2 regions of the Bacillus sp. UNCCL81 genome follow, and region 2 is predicted to be linked to the other one. Evidence: predicted binding sites of a transcription regulator. Region 2 holds the regulator's gene; the other holds the start of a gene.
What was found. Region 2 encodes Rex, which represses fermentation and respiration genes when NADH is low (regulators of the CRP and FNR family bind a similar motif). Its sites were predicted from a motif close to TTGTGAAATATTTCACAA; they were not measured.
Positions count from the first base shown of each region.

Region 1: a site for Rex is predicted at 6,269-6,286, ahead of pflB (formate C-acetyltransferase). Genes of this name have one in related genera too.

Region 1 covers NZ_FOMF01000005.1:407,347-415,416, forward strand. The annotation lists gene BM319_RS13725 (AI-2E family transporter) at 1-945, opposite strand, end outside; gene BM319_RS13730 (LTA synthase family protein) at 1,068-2,990, opposite strand; gene BM319_RS13735 (vWA domain-containing protein) at 3,225-5,102, opposite strand; gene BM319_RS13740 (ATP-binding protein) at 5,122-6,015, opposite strand; gene pflB (formate C-acetyltransferase) at 6,401-8,070, shown strand, end outside.
Region 2 covers NZ_FOMF01000023.1:12,927-20,996, forward strand. The annotation lists gene groL (chaperonin GroEL) at 154-1,779, opposite strand; gene groES (co-chaperone GroES) at 1,839-2,123, opposite strand; gene BM319_RS23910 (CPBP family intramembrane glutamic endopeptidase) at 2,398-3,069, shown strand; gene BM319_RS23915 (redox-sensing transcriptional repressor Rex) at 3,111-3,737, opposite strand; gene BM319_RS23920 (ABC-F family ATP-binding cassette domain-containing protein) at 3,899-5,824, shown strand; gene tsaD (tRNA (adenosine(37)-N6)-threonylcarbamoyltransferase complex transferase subunit TsaD) at 6,041-7,063, opposite strand; gene rimI (ribosomal protein S18-alanine N-acetyltransferase) at 7,060-7,512, opposite strand; gene tsaB (tRNA (adenosine(37)-N6)-threonylcarbamoyltransferase complex dimerization subunit type 1 TsaB) at 7,522-8,070, opposite strand, start outside.

The sequences.
Region 1 (8,070 bases), on a different contig from region 2:
TAAAATAATCGTTAAAGGATGAATATTTAACTTTTTCCCCATGATATATGGTGAGATTAAATTTGAATCAATTTGTTGAACTATTACAATGATTAATACAACGAATAACGCTAATTTTGGAGAAACTAAAGCCGCAACGATCACTGCAGGAGCTCCACCGATAAACGGGCCAAAGTATGGGATAATATTTGTAATAGCAGCTACTAACGCCAAAATTAGGGCATTATGTAATCCGATAATACTATATCCAATAAATGTTCCAATTCCAACGAAAATACAAACAATCGTTTGACCTTGAATGTAAGATGCTAATGTTTCGCCTGTTTCATTTGCAATATGAATTGCTTCTTTTCTTAAGCTTTGCGGTAAAAAACGCGACATCGCAGCTGGAAACTTATGACCATCTTTGAACATATAGAACAGTATAAATGGAACTGTTAATATGATTAACGTTACATTACTTAAAATATTGAAAAACGCACCAATTCCACCAGTTATGCCACCGATAAATACTAGGGCATAGTCTGCGACTTTCTTTTCTAAATCTTTAATTTCAACGTAATTTTGACTTCCTAACCATTTCTCTAATAGACCAATCTTATTTGTTGCTTCATTTACAATTGTTGGCATATTATTTACTAAATCTTTAAATTGATCAGTTAAGGTTGGGAATACATTAATGATAGATACTACAGCAATTAGGATTAATCCGAGATAGAGAAGAAGAATGCCTATTGAACGAGGCACTTTTTTACGCTCTAAAAAATCAACTATTGGTGCGAATAGGAAATATAGAAAGACTGAAACAAGTATTGGCGCGAATAAAGTACTAACTAAAATGCCAATTGGTTGAAATAAGAATGATATTTTTGTTCCAACGAATAAGACTAAGAATAATAATAGTAATTCGATCGTCCAAAATAATAACTTAGAGTTTTTATACAATTAATATCCTCCCACTATATTTTAATTAAAAAACTATGTATAAATACCATATTATAACAAAAAGAGATGCTTGTAAAAGCATCTCTCGGTGGATAAAATTAAAAATTTAATTGAAGTACATTTTACTGATTTGGTTCAGTTATTGTTTGCATTGTACCTGTTTTATGCTTGTTGCCACTGTAGAAACGGAATAAATCACCGTAAACAATATTATCTGAAAGTGTTAGTTCTTTTTTAGCTTTATCAATTAATAGTTTCGCTTCTTGATCAGGAACTTCTACTTTTTCAGCAGTTAATCGATTATAAAATTCATTAGAGCCAGCTACATAATAATATTTACTTGTAACGAAGCTTCCATCACGGAAAACAATGAATTCCGAATAATCTGGGCTAAATAAATCTTTACCAAATTCAATATCTGATTTTGTATCAACGCCTAACAGATGAAGAATCGTAGGTTTTACATCAATTTGACCAGCAACCTTTGAGATTGTTTGACCTTGTTTTTGCATAGGTAAATGAATAATAAATGGTGTACGTTGTAAATCCATATGGTCATATGGAGTAATTTCGTCTTTACCTAAGAACTGAGCCATTGCACGATTGTGGTTTTCAGAAATACCATAATGATCACCATACATTACAAGAATTGTATTATCATATAGACCTGATTTTTTCAAACCTTCAACAAAGTGTTTAATTGATTCATCCATATATCGTACTGTCGTTACATAACGATCAAGTGTCTCGTCACCAGAATTATATTGATCAATGTATTGATCTTGAGGATCAAGTACGAAAGGATAGTGGTTTGATAAAGTTAAGAATCTAGTATAAAACGGTTGTTTCACTTGTGATAAAAGAGGAAGTGATTGTTGAAAGAAATCTTCATCCTTTAATCCCCAGTTTACCGAGTTTTCATCGGTAATATTATAATCTACTTCATTAAAGTAGCGATCGTAACCTAAAGAAGGGTACATTACATTTCGATTCCAAAAGCTTTTATTATTTGCATGGAATACAGCTGAATAATATCCTTGATCTTTTAAAATTTCAGGTGTAGCCATATATTCGTTATTTGCATGTGTAAAATAGACAGCACCGCGGTCTAATGGATATAAAGAGTTATCAATAATGAACTCCGCATCAGATGTTTTTCCTTGGCCGGTTTGGTGATAGAAGTGGTCAAAATAATAACTTTCTTTAATGTATTTATTTAAAAATGGAGTTATTTCTTTCCCATTAACCTTTGCGCCAATTGTGAAATTTTGCATTGATTCTAAAGAAATAACAATAACATTTTTTCCTTTATATTTACCGAAAAGCTTGGCATTTGCTTTTGCGCCGTTACTATTTACATAGTTTTCAATTTCAGTTAATTTACTGCTATCCGCAAAGGCCTTTTGTGTTGAAGTCTTTGTTTGAAGTGATAAATCATAACCTTGGTACACATATAATCCAAGATTTTTTACAAGCATTTCACGATCAAACGAACGAGTAAGTAATTCGGGTCTTTCCATTTCAGCTAAACCTAAGTTTAAAACTGCAATTGCAATCGTAATTAAATAGTAAGTTGACTTCATAAATGAAGGTACTCGACCAGTGTTTGAAAATTTAGGAAATTTCTTTGAGATTAAATATAGGATAAGAATATCAATAAACATAAAAAGAATTTTAAAGCTTGCTAGTTCTTTTACGCTTGATCCTAAATCACCCATATTACTAGTTTGGAACAGCACTGGTAATGTTATGAAGTCGTTAAAGAATCCGTAAAATAAAACGTTTCCACATAATAGCAAGGTTAAAATGAAATTAATCAAAAGCGCGATCGTATTACGTTTTTTCCCTTTGAAAAAAAGTGCGATCCCTACAAGGAATAATGAGGATGCCAAAGGGCTAATAAATAATATTACATTTTGAAAGACGGTATCAATTTTTAAATCGAATCCAAACAGAGTAACAATATACGTTTTTAGCCAAACTACTAACGCAACTAGTAATACGAAACGTACACGTGAAAATGTTGCTTTAATTGAAGTAGGCATAGTCCTAATCCCCCTTAAATACAAAACAAACTAGCGGTCATTCACTAGCTTTTCTTTAAATATGCATCTCTTTAAAGTCGTCAAAATTTATCGTACTCCGTTTAATTTTAAAAATCAATAGGAAATACGATTTCATTATGTAAATCTGTTCGACAAAATATTCTAACTTCTTATAAAATAAAAAGAAATAGGTTACTAGTAAACCTATTTCTTTTCATCTTATGGACAACTATCTTATTCTATGCTTCTTAATAATAACTTTTTTAACATTGGTTTTAATTGTAGTCTTAAATCTTCTGCATTTGAAGCGATTAAGTAATGGTGCTGATAAATATTTTTCATTAATTGTGAAGTTTCTTCTTGATGTTCTTCTTCCTCAATGAATGTACCGATTACCTCAATTCCAAGTTTTCTAGCTTGTTTAACTGCTTCATGCGTATCGATAATCCCATCTTGGAAATAATCTAATGCTGAAGGTTCGCCGTCTGTAAATACGAGTAAAAACTTATGCTTTTCCGAACGTTTAGCTAGTTCTTCTGAAACAATTCGAATCATTAAGCCGTCACGATTGTCCTCTTCTTCTTGAAGCTGCATGATATTTGGACCTACAGAAGGTGATAAAGAGCTTGAAAACGGAATGACTTGATGTAAAATATTTGGTTTGTTTTCTTTTGTAGCATTTGAAGCATCCTCCCAAAAGCCGCTAATGCTATGAGAGATTTTTAATTGTTTTAATGTTTCATGGAATAAAATGACGCTTTTTTTCACTTCATCCATTTTATTAAACATCGATCCCGAGCAATCTACTAGTAAGTAAAATACAGCATCTAATTCTTTCGATTCAGTTTGTTTTTTATAAAACATTTTAGGATTTTCATCTGTGAAAAGTCGAATCCATTTTTTATTTAACCTACCATAGTATTTATCAGTAGGTGCATTTTGTTTATTTTCTAATGATTTTTCAATCGTTTTTCTTAGTTCTTTAACATCTTTAGATACCATTGAAGACAATGTAGAATACTGTTTCTTTTCAGTAACTGTTTGCCCAATTGCTTCTTTATATTTAATAGAAACATTACTATTGTATTTACCAAAAGGATTTTGCTGCGCAGAGGATGAATTCGTAGCCTCATATGAATCAGTTTGTTTTGACTTTTTATTCTCTCCTTGTTTAGAGGAACCAAATGCATTTGCAATTGCCTGATCGCCGGCCTCTTCTTCTCGTGCAAAATTTGCTTTAATAGAAGTTTTTGTACCACTTTCAACTTCAAATCGTAAAAAATTATCATCTGTTTCATTATTTTTACTTTCTCTATGCCAGGTTGATAATCTTTCATCTTCGCTATTTCTTTCATCAAGACCCTCTTGTTGGTCGTCATTTTGAAGCTCTTTTACCTTACTATTACATGAAGCTAATTCGTTAATTTTATTTAACGGTAAATAGCCAAAATATGTGTGAATCATATCTTCCTTATATTGTGAGAGTAATCTCTGCTTCACTCTAAATACAATAGAAGAAATATCACTTGTTTTCTTCGCTTCAAACACTTGGAAGAGGATGGGTAAAATATCCTCTAGTTGTTCATTCGTTTGATAAGTTAATTGAGTAGAAGTAAGTGAAAGATAAATTAAACAAAACAACTGATCTAAATGGAAATTACGCATTTCATTTGCTTTGAATTGTGATTGAAAATAATGTCTATATATTTTTTTTCTCGTAGAAAATAATTGTCTTGTACCTGGTCTTTGATGAATAATCAACTCTTCAAGTCGGATATCCTCAAGAAGGACAAACAATTGTGTGAAAAAACTTTTTAAATGAGTTTCTTGTAATTCCTTTAATGTATCTTTGAATTCACTAAAATCTGAGTAATGTTTATTACCTAAAGCTTTTAAGTAAACATCTGATTTCAAACCTTGTAACTGTGTATTATGCTCTTGTGTATCCCAAAAATGACTTACAGTAAATTTTTGTTCTTCATCGTCGTAATACGCCTGAAAATCAAATTCTAAAAATGAACTACGATCTTTCGAAAGAGAAATTGATAAATTTTCCATTTGAAGAAAAGTAGAAGCGTCGATTTTTTTATTGTTAAAAATGATTTGTTTCATATGTTAATCATCACTCATTTCAAGAAAGAAAATAACTTTCAGCTAGTTCTCTAACAGTCTCGCGCTCAATGTCATCACTTAATTTAGCGATAATTGTGCGTTCAATTGCTCGAAGCACTGGTATATGAACAGATAAATCACATGCGTCAAGAACACCGCGAATACTTGCTGCATCTTCACTAATTCTGCCTTCACTTGCTAATGGAATTAAATCACTTGAAAAGTTTGTGAATTTCTTCAGTAGTTCTTCATCTTTTAGCTCAGATTCATCTTTTAATAACTGAAGTAATGATTCCCCATTAATATATGGAACATCTATGATAATGAAGCGATTTTTTAAAGCTTCATTTAATTCGCTTGTTCCTACATATCCTTCATTTATTGCGGCGATTACTCTAAAGTTTTCGTCACCTTTTACTACTTCTTGAGTAAATGGATTTGTAATCATTTTTCGATAATCAAGTGCACCATGTAGTAATGGTAATGTTTCTGGTTTAGCCATGTTAATTTCATCAATATATAAAATATGACCTTTTTTCATTGCTTTCATTAAAGGTCCATCGATGAATACTACTTCAGATCCGTTCGTATTAGAGGCAATTGTGTTGTATCCAACTATACCTTCTAAATCTAAATCGACTGAACAGTTTATGCTGTGCATCGGTTGATAAAGCAATTTTGAAAGAGTCTCTGCTAAAACCGTTTTACCACTTCCTGTTGGACCTTTTAATAATATATTTTTACCAAGTAGAAGGGCAGTAATAGCATCTTCTAAAATCGTTTTATCTTGAGAAACATATTGTTTTGTTCCGATTAATAATTGCTCTTCTTTTAGAACTTTTTGAATTTGTTCATTATATATTAAATTTAATTTTTCATTAATCGAACTAGAAAGATTTAGTTTTGTATTCATAAATTACTCCTTTATATAAACATTGTTCAATTGGACTATTCATTTGTGTATTAACCATAGTATTATCGCATATTTGAATTGTGAATGTCTTGTCCACATATTTTTAAGATTTTGCTAATACAGTTACTATCTTTTGAGTATAACAGTTTGTCGTTTAACAGGAAAGTTTTCAGAGTGAATTACTATATATATGAAGCAACTGTAATTTAGTGGAAAGAATTAAGTGTTTATATGAGTTAACTTTTTAACCACTTTGTTCAATGTTTCACAATATGTTCATAATACAAAGGATTGTTTCGGTTCATCGTATGTTAAATTAGATATGTAATCTGTTATATACTTAATTAACTTTCTGTATTATATGCAGAAGAGGAGGAGTAATACGATGGAACAATGGAGACAATTTGAAACTGGACGATGGGAACAAACGATTGATGTAAGGGACTTTATTCAAAAAAATGTTAAATCTTATGTTGGGGATGACTCTTTTCTTTTAGGCCCAACAGATGCAACTAACAAACTATGGGATCTAGTACTTAAATTATCTAAAGAAGAACGCGAAAATGGCGGAGTTTTAGATATGGATACGAAAATTGTATCTACGATTACTTCACACGAACCAGGATACTTAGAGAAAGAATTAGAGCAAATTGTTGGATTCCAAACAGATAAACCGTTTAAAAGATCATTACAACCATTTGGTGGAATTCGAATGGCTGAAGCATCATGCGAGTCTTATGGATATAAGGTTGATGATGAAATAAGTAAAATATTTACAGAATATCGAAAAACACATAATCAAGGCGTATTTGATGCCTATACATCAGAAATGAAAGCAGCAAGACGTTCGGGTGTGATTACTGGTCTACCTGATGCTTACGGTCGTGGAAGAATTATTGGTGACTATAGAAGGGTAGCGTTATATGGTGTAGATCGACTGATCAACGATAAAATTGATACTTTAAATAAAACAACAAGTGTTATGTCAGAAGAAGTAATAAGGGATCGTGAAGAACTAAATGAACAAATCCGTGCATTAAATGAATTAAAACAAATGGCAACAAAACATGGGTTTGATATTGCTAGACCTGCGACAAACGCAAAAGAAGCTTTCCAATGGTTATATTTTGGCTATTTAGCAGCAATAAAAGAACAAAATGGAGCAGCTATGAGCTTAGGGCGAGTTTCAACATTTTTGGATATTTATATAGAAAGAGATCTTGAAGAATGTACTTTAACTGAACAAGACGCACAAGAATTAGTCGATCATTTTGTAATGAAACTGAGATTAGTCAAGTTTGCTCGTACGCCTGATTATAATGAATTATTTTCTGGCGATCCTACTTGGGTAACAGAGTCAATCGGTGGAATAGGAATAGATGGTCGTCCACTTGTAACAAAGAACTCATTCCGTTTTTTAAATACTTTAGATAACCTAGGACCAGCTCCAGAACCTAACTTAACTGTCCTTTGGTCATCAAAACTACCAGTCGGATTTAAACAATATTGCGCAAAAATGTCAATTAAAACTAGCTCAATTCAATATGAAAATGATGATATCATGCGTCCGGAATATGGTGATGATTATGGCATTGCATGTTGCGTTTCCGCTATGACAATCGGTAAGCAAATGCAATTCTTTGGTGCACGTGCAAATCTTGCTAAAGCATTGTTATATGCGATTAATGGTGGTAAAGATGAAAAGTCAAAAGCTCAGGTAGCACCTATGTATGCTCCAATTACATCTGAGTATCTTGACTATGAAGAAGTAAAAATTAAGTTCGACGTTTTATTAGATTGGTTAGCAGGCTTATATGTTAACACATTAAATTGTATCCACTTTATGCATGATAAATATAGCTATGAACGAATTGAAATGGCGTTACATGATGCAAATATAAAACGTACAATGGCAACAGGTATTGCAGGATTATCAGTTTGTGCTGATTCATTATCAGCTATCAAGCATGCAAATGTTAAAACAATTCGCGATGAGAATGGAATCGTTGTTGATTTTGAAATTGAGGGAGAGTATCCAAAATACGGGAACAACAA
Region 2 (8,070 bases):
AACGATATTTAGTCAATAAAGCCTTAGTCTTATTTAATTCAATTTCTCCAATCAAATACCTGTTAGTTATTCTCATTATCGACTACACCGATTGTAAAAGTCTTGCAATTATATGCAAAAAAAACCCTTGATTGCTCAAGGGTTTATTCTTTATTACATCATGCCGCCCATACCCATGCCGCCCATGTCAGGCATTGCTGGAGCATTTTTCTCAGGGATATCAGCTACTACTGCTTCAGTTGTTAAGAACATAGCTGAAACAGATGCTGCGTTTTGAAGTGCAGAACGTGTAACTTTAGTTGGGTCAACGATACCTTCTTCAATCATGTTTACCCATTGTCCGTTAGCAGCATTGAAACCAACGCCAACTTCCGCACTTTTTAATTTCTCAATAATTACTGATCCTTCTAGACCAGCATTTGTAGCGATTTGACGAACTGGAGCTTCAAGTGCACGTAATACGATGTTGATACCTGTTGCTACGTCACCTTCTGCTTCGATTGCAGCTACTTTATTATATACGCTCATTAATGCAGTACCACCACCAGCTACAATACCTTCTTCAACTGCAGCGCGTGTAGAGTTTAATGCATCCTCAATACGTAATTTACGCTCTTTTAATTCAGTTTCAGTTGCAGCACCAACTTTGATTACTGCTACACCACCAGCTAATTTAGCTAAACGCTCTTGTAATTTTTCGCGATCAAATTCAGAAGTAGTTTCTTCTAATTGAGCACGGATTACGCCGATACGTCTTTGGATTGCTTCAGTTTCACCAGCACCTTCAACGATTGTAGTGTTTTCTTTTGTTACTACAACTTTTGAAGCACGACCTAATTGAGTGATGTTAGTTGTTTTAAGATCTAATCCTAATTCTTCTGTAATCACTTCACCGCCAGTTAAGATCGCGATATCTTCTAACATTGCCTTACGACGGTCACCGAAGCCAGGAGCTTTAACAGTAACTGCATTGAACGTACCACGTAATTTATTTACGATGATTGTTGCTTGTGCTTCGCCTTCAACATCCTCAGCAATGATTAATAGTGGTTTACCTTGTTGAACAACTTGCTCAAGTACTGGTAAAATTTCTTGAATGTTTGTTACTTTTTTATCTGTGATTAAAATATATGGATTTTCTAATTCAGCGACCATTTTCTCTGAATTTGTAACCATGTAAGGAGAAGAGTATCCACGGTCAAATTGCATACCTTCAACTACTTCTAATTCAGTTGTGAAACCTTTTGATTCTTCAAGAGTAATAACTCCATCGTTACCAACGCGCTCCATTGCTTCAGCAATTAATTGTCCAACTTCTGGATCCGCTGAAGAAATTGCAGCAACTTGTGCGATTGACTCTTTACCTTCAATTGGTTTTGAGATTGTTTTTAATTCTTCGATTGCTACAGCAACTGCTTTTTCGATACCTTTACGGATACCCATTGGGTTTGCACCAGCAGTTACGTTTTTAAGACCCTCACGAATCATAGCTTGAGCTAAAACTGTCGCAGTTGTTGTACCGTCCCCAGCAACATCATTCGTTTTGCTAGCAACTTCTGCAACTAATTTTGCACCCATATTTTCAAATGCATCTTCTAATTCGATTTCTTTTGCGATTGTAACACCATCATTTGTAATTAATGGAGAACCGAATTTTTTCTCAAGAACTACGTTACGTCCTTTTGGTCCTAAAGTTACTTTTACAGCATCAGCTAAAGCGTCTACACCACGTAACATTGCGCGACGTGCTTCTTCACCAAATCTAATGTCCTTTGCCATGAAAATGACCTCCTTATAATATAAAAAATATATTTTTTAATTTAAGTATTATTATTTTATTAACCTATGATTGCAAGTATATCGTTTTCGCGAAGTACTAAGTATTCAGTACCACCGTACTTAACTTCTGTTCCTGAATATTTAGAGAAGATAATGCGGTCACCTACAGATACTTCTAAAGCTACGCGCTCACCATTTTCAAGTACTCGGCCAGTACCTACTGCAACAACTTTGCCTTCTTGTGGCTTTTCTTGTGCACTACCTGGTAACACGATACCACTAGCAGTTTTTTCTTCAGACTCAACAAGCTCAATTACAACACGATCACCTAATGGCTTTAACATGTGTAATACCTCCTCAATAATCAAATCATTATTTTTTAGCACTCATGTATATTGAGTGCTAACACAATTATTAGTTTAAATAATATCAAAAAATTTTGCAAGCCCGAAGCAGGCACTTTTCTTGTCGAAATTTAATAAGTTTTTTTCTTTACAATCAAAAGTAAAATAAAAAGTGAAAATTTCTTTTAAGAAACATAAGAAACGAGTAAAATAATGTACGTGTTGTTATAAACCTTTGGGTTCTGAAAAATATCAACACAAAGGAGCTATCGTATTGAAAACTAGAGATTTATGGATTTTATTAACGTATGTCGTTCTTCAATATTCAGCGGTATTTGGAGTGCCCTATTTATTAAATAGTAACTTATACGCTGGAGTGGATCAGAAAACGGCTTCTCTTGAAGCAGTGGCATTATGGGGTTGTATTAGTTTCGTAACTGGATTAATTATTATCCTTATCTTATTACATAAGCCCATTTATGAAGGAATAAAGCATTTAAAAACTAATTATCGTACAATAATAAATTGGGTTGTTTTAGGTTACTTCATAACAATGCTAAATCAAATTGTTTGTAATTTAATTTTAATTTATGTGTTTCATTTACATAAGGGCTCAGAAAATACTCAAAATATCATAAACATTGCAAAGCTTAATCCGGCTTTTATTATCATCCCAAGTCTAGTTGCACCAATTTTAGAAGAGATTATTTTTCGTCGAATCATTTTTAAGAGGCTTTATAATCGTTTACCATTTATTATATCTGCTGGAATTAGTTCAGCGATCTTTTCGCTTATGCACGGTGACTTGCCCTTCTTTTTATCTTACTTTCTAATCGGTTTTGTATTTTGTTACTTGTATAAACGAACAAACTCAATTATGGTACCAATCTTAACACATATGTTAATGAACTCTTTTGTCGTTTTTCAGCAAATCAATTTACATTAAAAACCCCCAATTCTTTTGGGGGTTTTTGTATTAATATAAATTTATTGTTGTAAAAAATATGCCAATGTTTGCAGTTCAACTGCTAAGTCTATATGATGAATGCGAATATGTTCTGGTACACTAATTCGTGCAGGTGTGAAATTTAAAATACCTCTAATATTTTTTCCATTTAATCGATCAGCTATTGATTGTGCTACAGGTGCAGGAACAGTTAAAATAACGATTTGAATATCTTCATTCATAACTTCCTCTAGATTATCTAGATTATAAACGGGTACTCCACCTATTTCAGTACCAATTTTATTTGGATCAATATCAAATGCCATCTCAATTTTTGTATTATTATTTTTTATAAAATTATAGTGTAAGAATGCAGTTCCTAAATTACCAACACCAATTAATGCAACTTTCATAACTTCATGCTGGTTAAGCGCTTTCGAGAAAAAAGTTAATAAATAATTTACGTTATAGCCATAACCTTTTTTACCAAGTGCTCCAAAATAAGAAAAATCTCTTCTGATTGTAGCGGAATCTACCTTTACTGCTTCACTTAACTCTGCTGAAGAAACTCTTTGTTTACCTGATAAAGACAAATTCTTTATAAAACGGTAATATAAAGGTAGACGTTTAGCAGTAGCTTGTGGAATTTTAATTTGTTCCGAATCCATTTTTTAATCCCCCACTTACTGTAATTCTTTTTACTATGGTGTGTAATTTAACTTTATTTTAGTAATAAAGTACTTGTTCTAATGTAAAATATACACTATATTTAAGAATTTTGACAGTCTACAGTTACATACATAAAAAATTTTGCAATGAGGTGTTATCCATGATTCTTTTACAAGTAAATAATGTCTCAAAGTATTTTGGTAGTGACATTATACTTTCAAATATAAAATTAGAAGTTCAAACGAGTGATCGCGTTGCCATTGTTGGTCGAAATGGTGCGGGAAAATCTACATTATTGAAAATCATAGCAGGTGAAATATCTTATGATGGCGGTGAAATAAATAAACCTAAAGATGTTACTGTAGGCTACCTAGCCCAAAACACTGGTTTACAAAGCAATCAAACGATTTGGGAAGAATATTATTCTGTTTTCAATCATTTAGTAGAGATGCAAGACAATATGAGAAAATTAGAAGTTAAAATGACAAGAGAGGATGTCTATTCTAACCAAGCCGTTTATGACAAGGTTATGAATGAATATGATCATCTTCAATATACTTTCAAAGAAAACGGTGGTTACCAGTTTGAAGCAGATATTCGTTCAATTATTAGTGGTTTAGGTTTTAGTAATGAAGATTACGAAACAAAAATTTCTTCGTTAAGTGGTGGACAAAAAACAAGACTGGCATTAGGTAAGCTATTGTTGACGAAGCCTGACTTGTTAATTTTGGATGAGCCTACTAACCATTTAGATATTGACACTCTTAGTTGGTTAGAGCGCTACTTACAGTCATACCCTGGTGCAGTATTAATCGTTTCCCACGATCGATATTTCCTTGATCAAGTTGTTAATATTGTTTATGAAATATCTAATCATAAGCATCAACGATTTGTTGGTAATTATAGTAAGTACCTTGAGCTAAAGGCAGCTCAATATGAACAAGAGTTAAAACAGTTCGAAAAGCAACAAGAGGAAATCTCTAAACTTGAAGATTTTGTGCAGCGTAATATTGCACGTGCATCAACTACAAAAAGAGCTCAAAGTCGTAGGAAACAATTAGATCGAATGGTTCGATTAGACAGGCCACTTGGAGACGAGTCTTCTGCTAATTTTTCATTTGCAATTGAAAAACAAAGCGGTAATGATGTGTTGTCTGTACAAGATTTATTTATTGGCTATGATCGTATCCCAACAATTGATCAGCCGATGAGATTCGTTCTGAATCGAGGCGATAGTGTCGCATTAGTCGGTCCAAATGGTGTTGGTAAATCGACATTACTTAAAACAATTATTGGAGATTTAGAAAAATTACAGGGTACGATTGATTTTGGTGCAAATGTTTCAGTTGGTTATTATGATCAAGAGCAAGCAAAACTAACTTCTAATAAAAGAGTTTTAGATGAACTTTGGGATGATTATCCATTAAAGGCCGAACAAGAAATCCGAACAATATTAGGTAATTTTTTATTTTCTGGAGATGATGTAACAAAAATTGTTACTTCTTTAAGTGGTGGAGAAAAGGCAAGATTAGCTTTGGCTAAGCTTATGATGAAAAAAGCTAATTTCCTAATTCTGGATGAGCCTACTAACCACTTAGATCTAGATAGTAAAGAAGTATTAGAAAATGCTTTATTAGATTACCCTGGAACTATTTTATTTGTTTCTCATGATCGTTACTTTATGAACAGATTATCCACAAAAACTTTTGAACTAGCAAAAGCAGGATTATCAATTTATTTGGGTGATTATGACTATTACCAATTTAAGAAAAACGAAGCATTTGAAAAAGAACAAGCAGAAAAAGAGGCTACATTCTCACAAGTTAAACAAACTTCTCAACCAGTTTCTGATTATCAACAAGACAAAGAATTGAAGAAAAAAATCCGTCAAACTCAGCGCCGTATAGAGGAAATTGAGAGTAATATATCGCAAATTGAGCTTGATATAGAGACGATTGAACTAGAATTATGTAAGCCAGAGGTTTACGGTGATTTTCAATTAGTACAAGAATTAACAATTAAGAAAAATGATATCGAAGCTAAGTTAATAGACCTAATGGAAGAATGGGAAAACTTACAAGAATAATGTCTAAACGGATAAGCTTTTTGCTATCCGTTTTTTCTTATCTACATATTTATCCACATATATTCAATTATTATTTAGCTTTTACACAGGTTTATACACATTATCCACAGAAAAACAGTAATGTTATACACAATTTTGTGCACATAGTTTAATAAGTTTTTAACAAATAAAAAGTACTTATCCACATTTTATTAAAAAATTGTGAATAAGTACTTCTTACATATTTTCTAAATCCAAACCTGGATTCCCGTTTAATGCCAAATTACCTAGTTTTCCTTGTTTTAAACGAATAAATGCAGCAGCACCAATCATCGCAGCATTATCTGTACAAAGTGATAGTGGTGGTATAACTAATTCTATATTATTCAAAGCATTCATCTCTTCTTGTAATGTAGCTCTCAACCCTTTATTAGCTGCAACTCCTCCGGCTAATAAAACTTGTTTTACATCATATTCTTTTGCAGCTTGAATTGTTTTTGAAACAATTACTTCAATTACACTCTCTTGGAAACTTGCTGCCACATCAGCTGGTGATACTGCTTCGCCTCTTTGCTCAGCATTATGCATATAATTAATAACTGCTGACTTTAATCCACTAAAACTAAAATCATAGCTACCCTCGTCTAACCATGCTCTAGGAAAAGGAATGGTTGCATTTCCTTCTTGTGCGAGACGATCAATGTGAGGACCACCTGGATAAGGTAATTTAAGTGTTCTAGCAACCTTATCATAAGCTTCTCCTGCTGCATCATCCCTTGTTTCACCTATTACCTCAAAGACGCCATCTTCCTTCATGTAGACAAGCTCAGTATGTCCACCAGAAACTACTAAGGCTAATAGCGGATATTGCAGGGGCTGTACAAGTTGATTAGCATAAATATGACCTGCAATGTGGTGTACACCTATAAGCGGTAATCCATGTGCAAATGCAATTGCTTTTGCCGCATTTACCCCAATTAGTAACGCTCCAACAAGTCCTGGACCTTCTGTAACCGCAACTGCAGCTAGATCCTCATATTCTACCTGTGCTTGCTTCATTGCTTCTTCGATTACTAAAGTTATTTGCTCAACATGTAATCGTGAAGCAACTTCAGGTACAACTCCACCAAAACGTTTATGAATATCGATCTGAGTAGCTACTACATTACTTAAAATTTCATTTCCATTTTTAACAACTGCTGCTGAAGTTTCATCACAGCTTGTCTCTATAGCAAGAATTAAACAATTTTCATTTATCATTTCAAATTCACCCACATAACTAATGCATCCTCAAAATTATCTGTATAATAGCTTTTTCGAATACCACCATCTTGGAATCCCAGCTTTCGATATAGTCCCATTGCTACATGATTTGATACCCTTACTTCTAATGTTAATGTATCAGCTCCAAGATTTTTAGCAGTTTCCATTACCGCCCGAAGTAGCTTTTCGCCAAGACCTACTCCCCTATAATCTGGTAAAATAGCTATATTTGTAATATGTCCCTCGTCAATAACCACCCATAATCCACAATAACCAATTATTTTCTCATCAACTTCAGCCACTATATAATTAGCAAATTGATTTGAATATAATTCATTATAAAAAGCATCATATGTCCATGGTGTAGGGAATGATAGTTTTTCAATTTCTACTATTTGATCTAAATCTTCTTCTTTCATTTTACGAAAAGCAACCGATGAGATCATAATATCCTCCTACTTTTCTTGGCTTGCTAGCCAATTAGCTTCTGCTTCTGATAATCTTAAATATTCTGGTGCAAAATTATGAACTGATTCTTCTTTTTCTTCTAAGCTACATGTATACAGTTCACTTGGTCTCTGGTTATTCAAACTTTCTTTTGCAAAGACCGCTTGATCTTTTAAATGCTCAATAATAAATTCTTTATGAATTGATACATCATTACCAATAAATAAGATTTGTTCATTATAAGATTTAAGCTTTTCAATCCAGATACTTCGGTCAATATTGCAGTCTTCTAATACCTCATTAGTAACCTGTCCTCTAAAATCATAAAGACCTGTAAATAATAAGTTGCGTCTTGCATCAAATAATGGGCAAACTAATCCATTAAAATATCGTCCGTTAGCAGCTAATACCTTCAAACTTGAAACCCCGATAATTGGAATATTTAAAGTGAAAGCTAATGATTTAGCCACAGTGACACCAATGCGTACACCTGTATAAGAGCCTGGACCTTTTGCAACTACTATTTTAGATAGTTCCTTTGGTTTTATATTGCATTC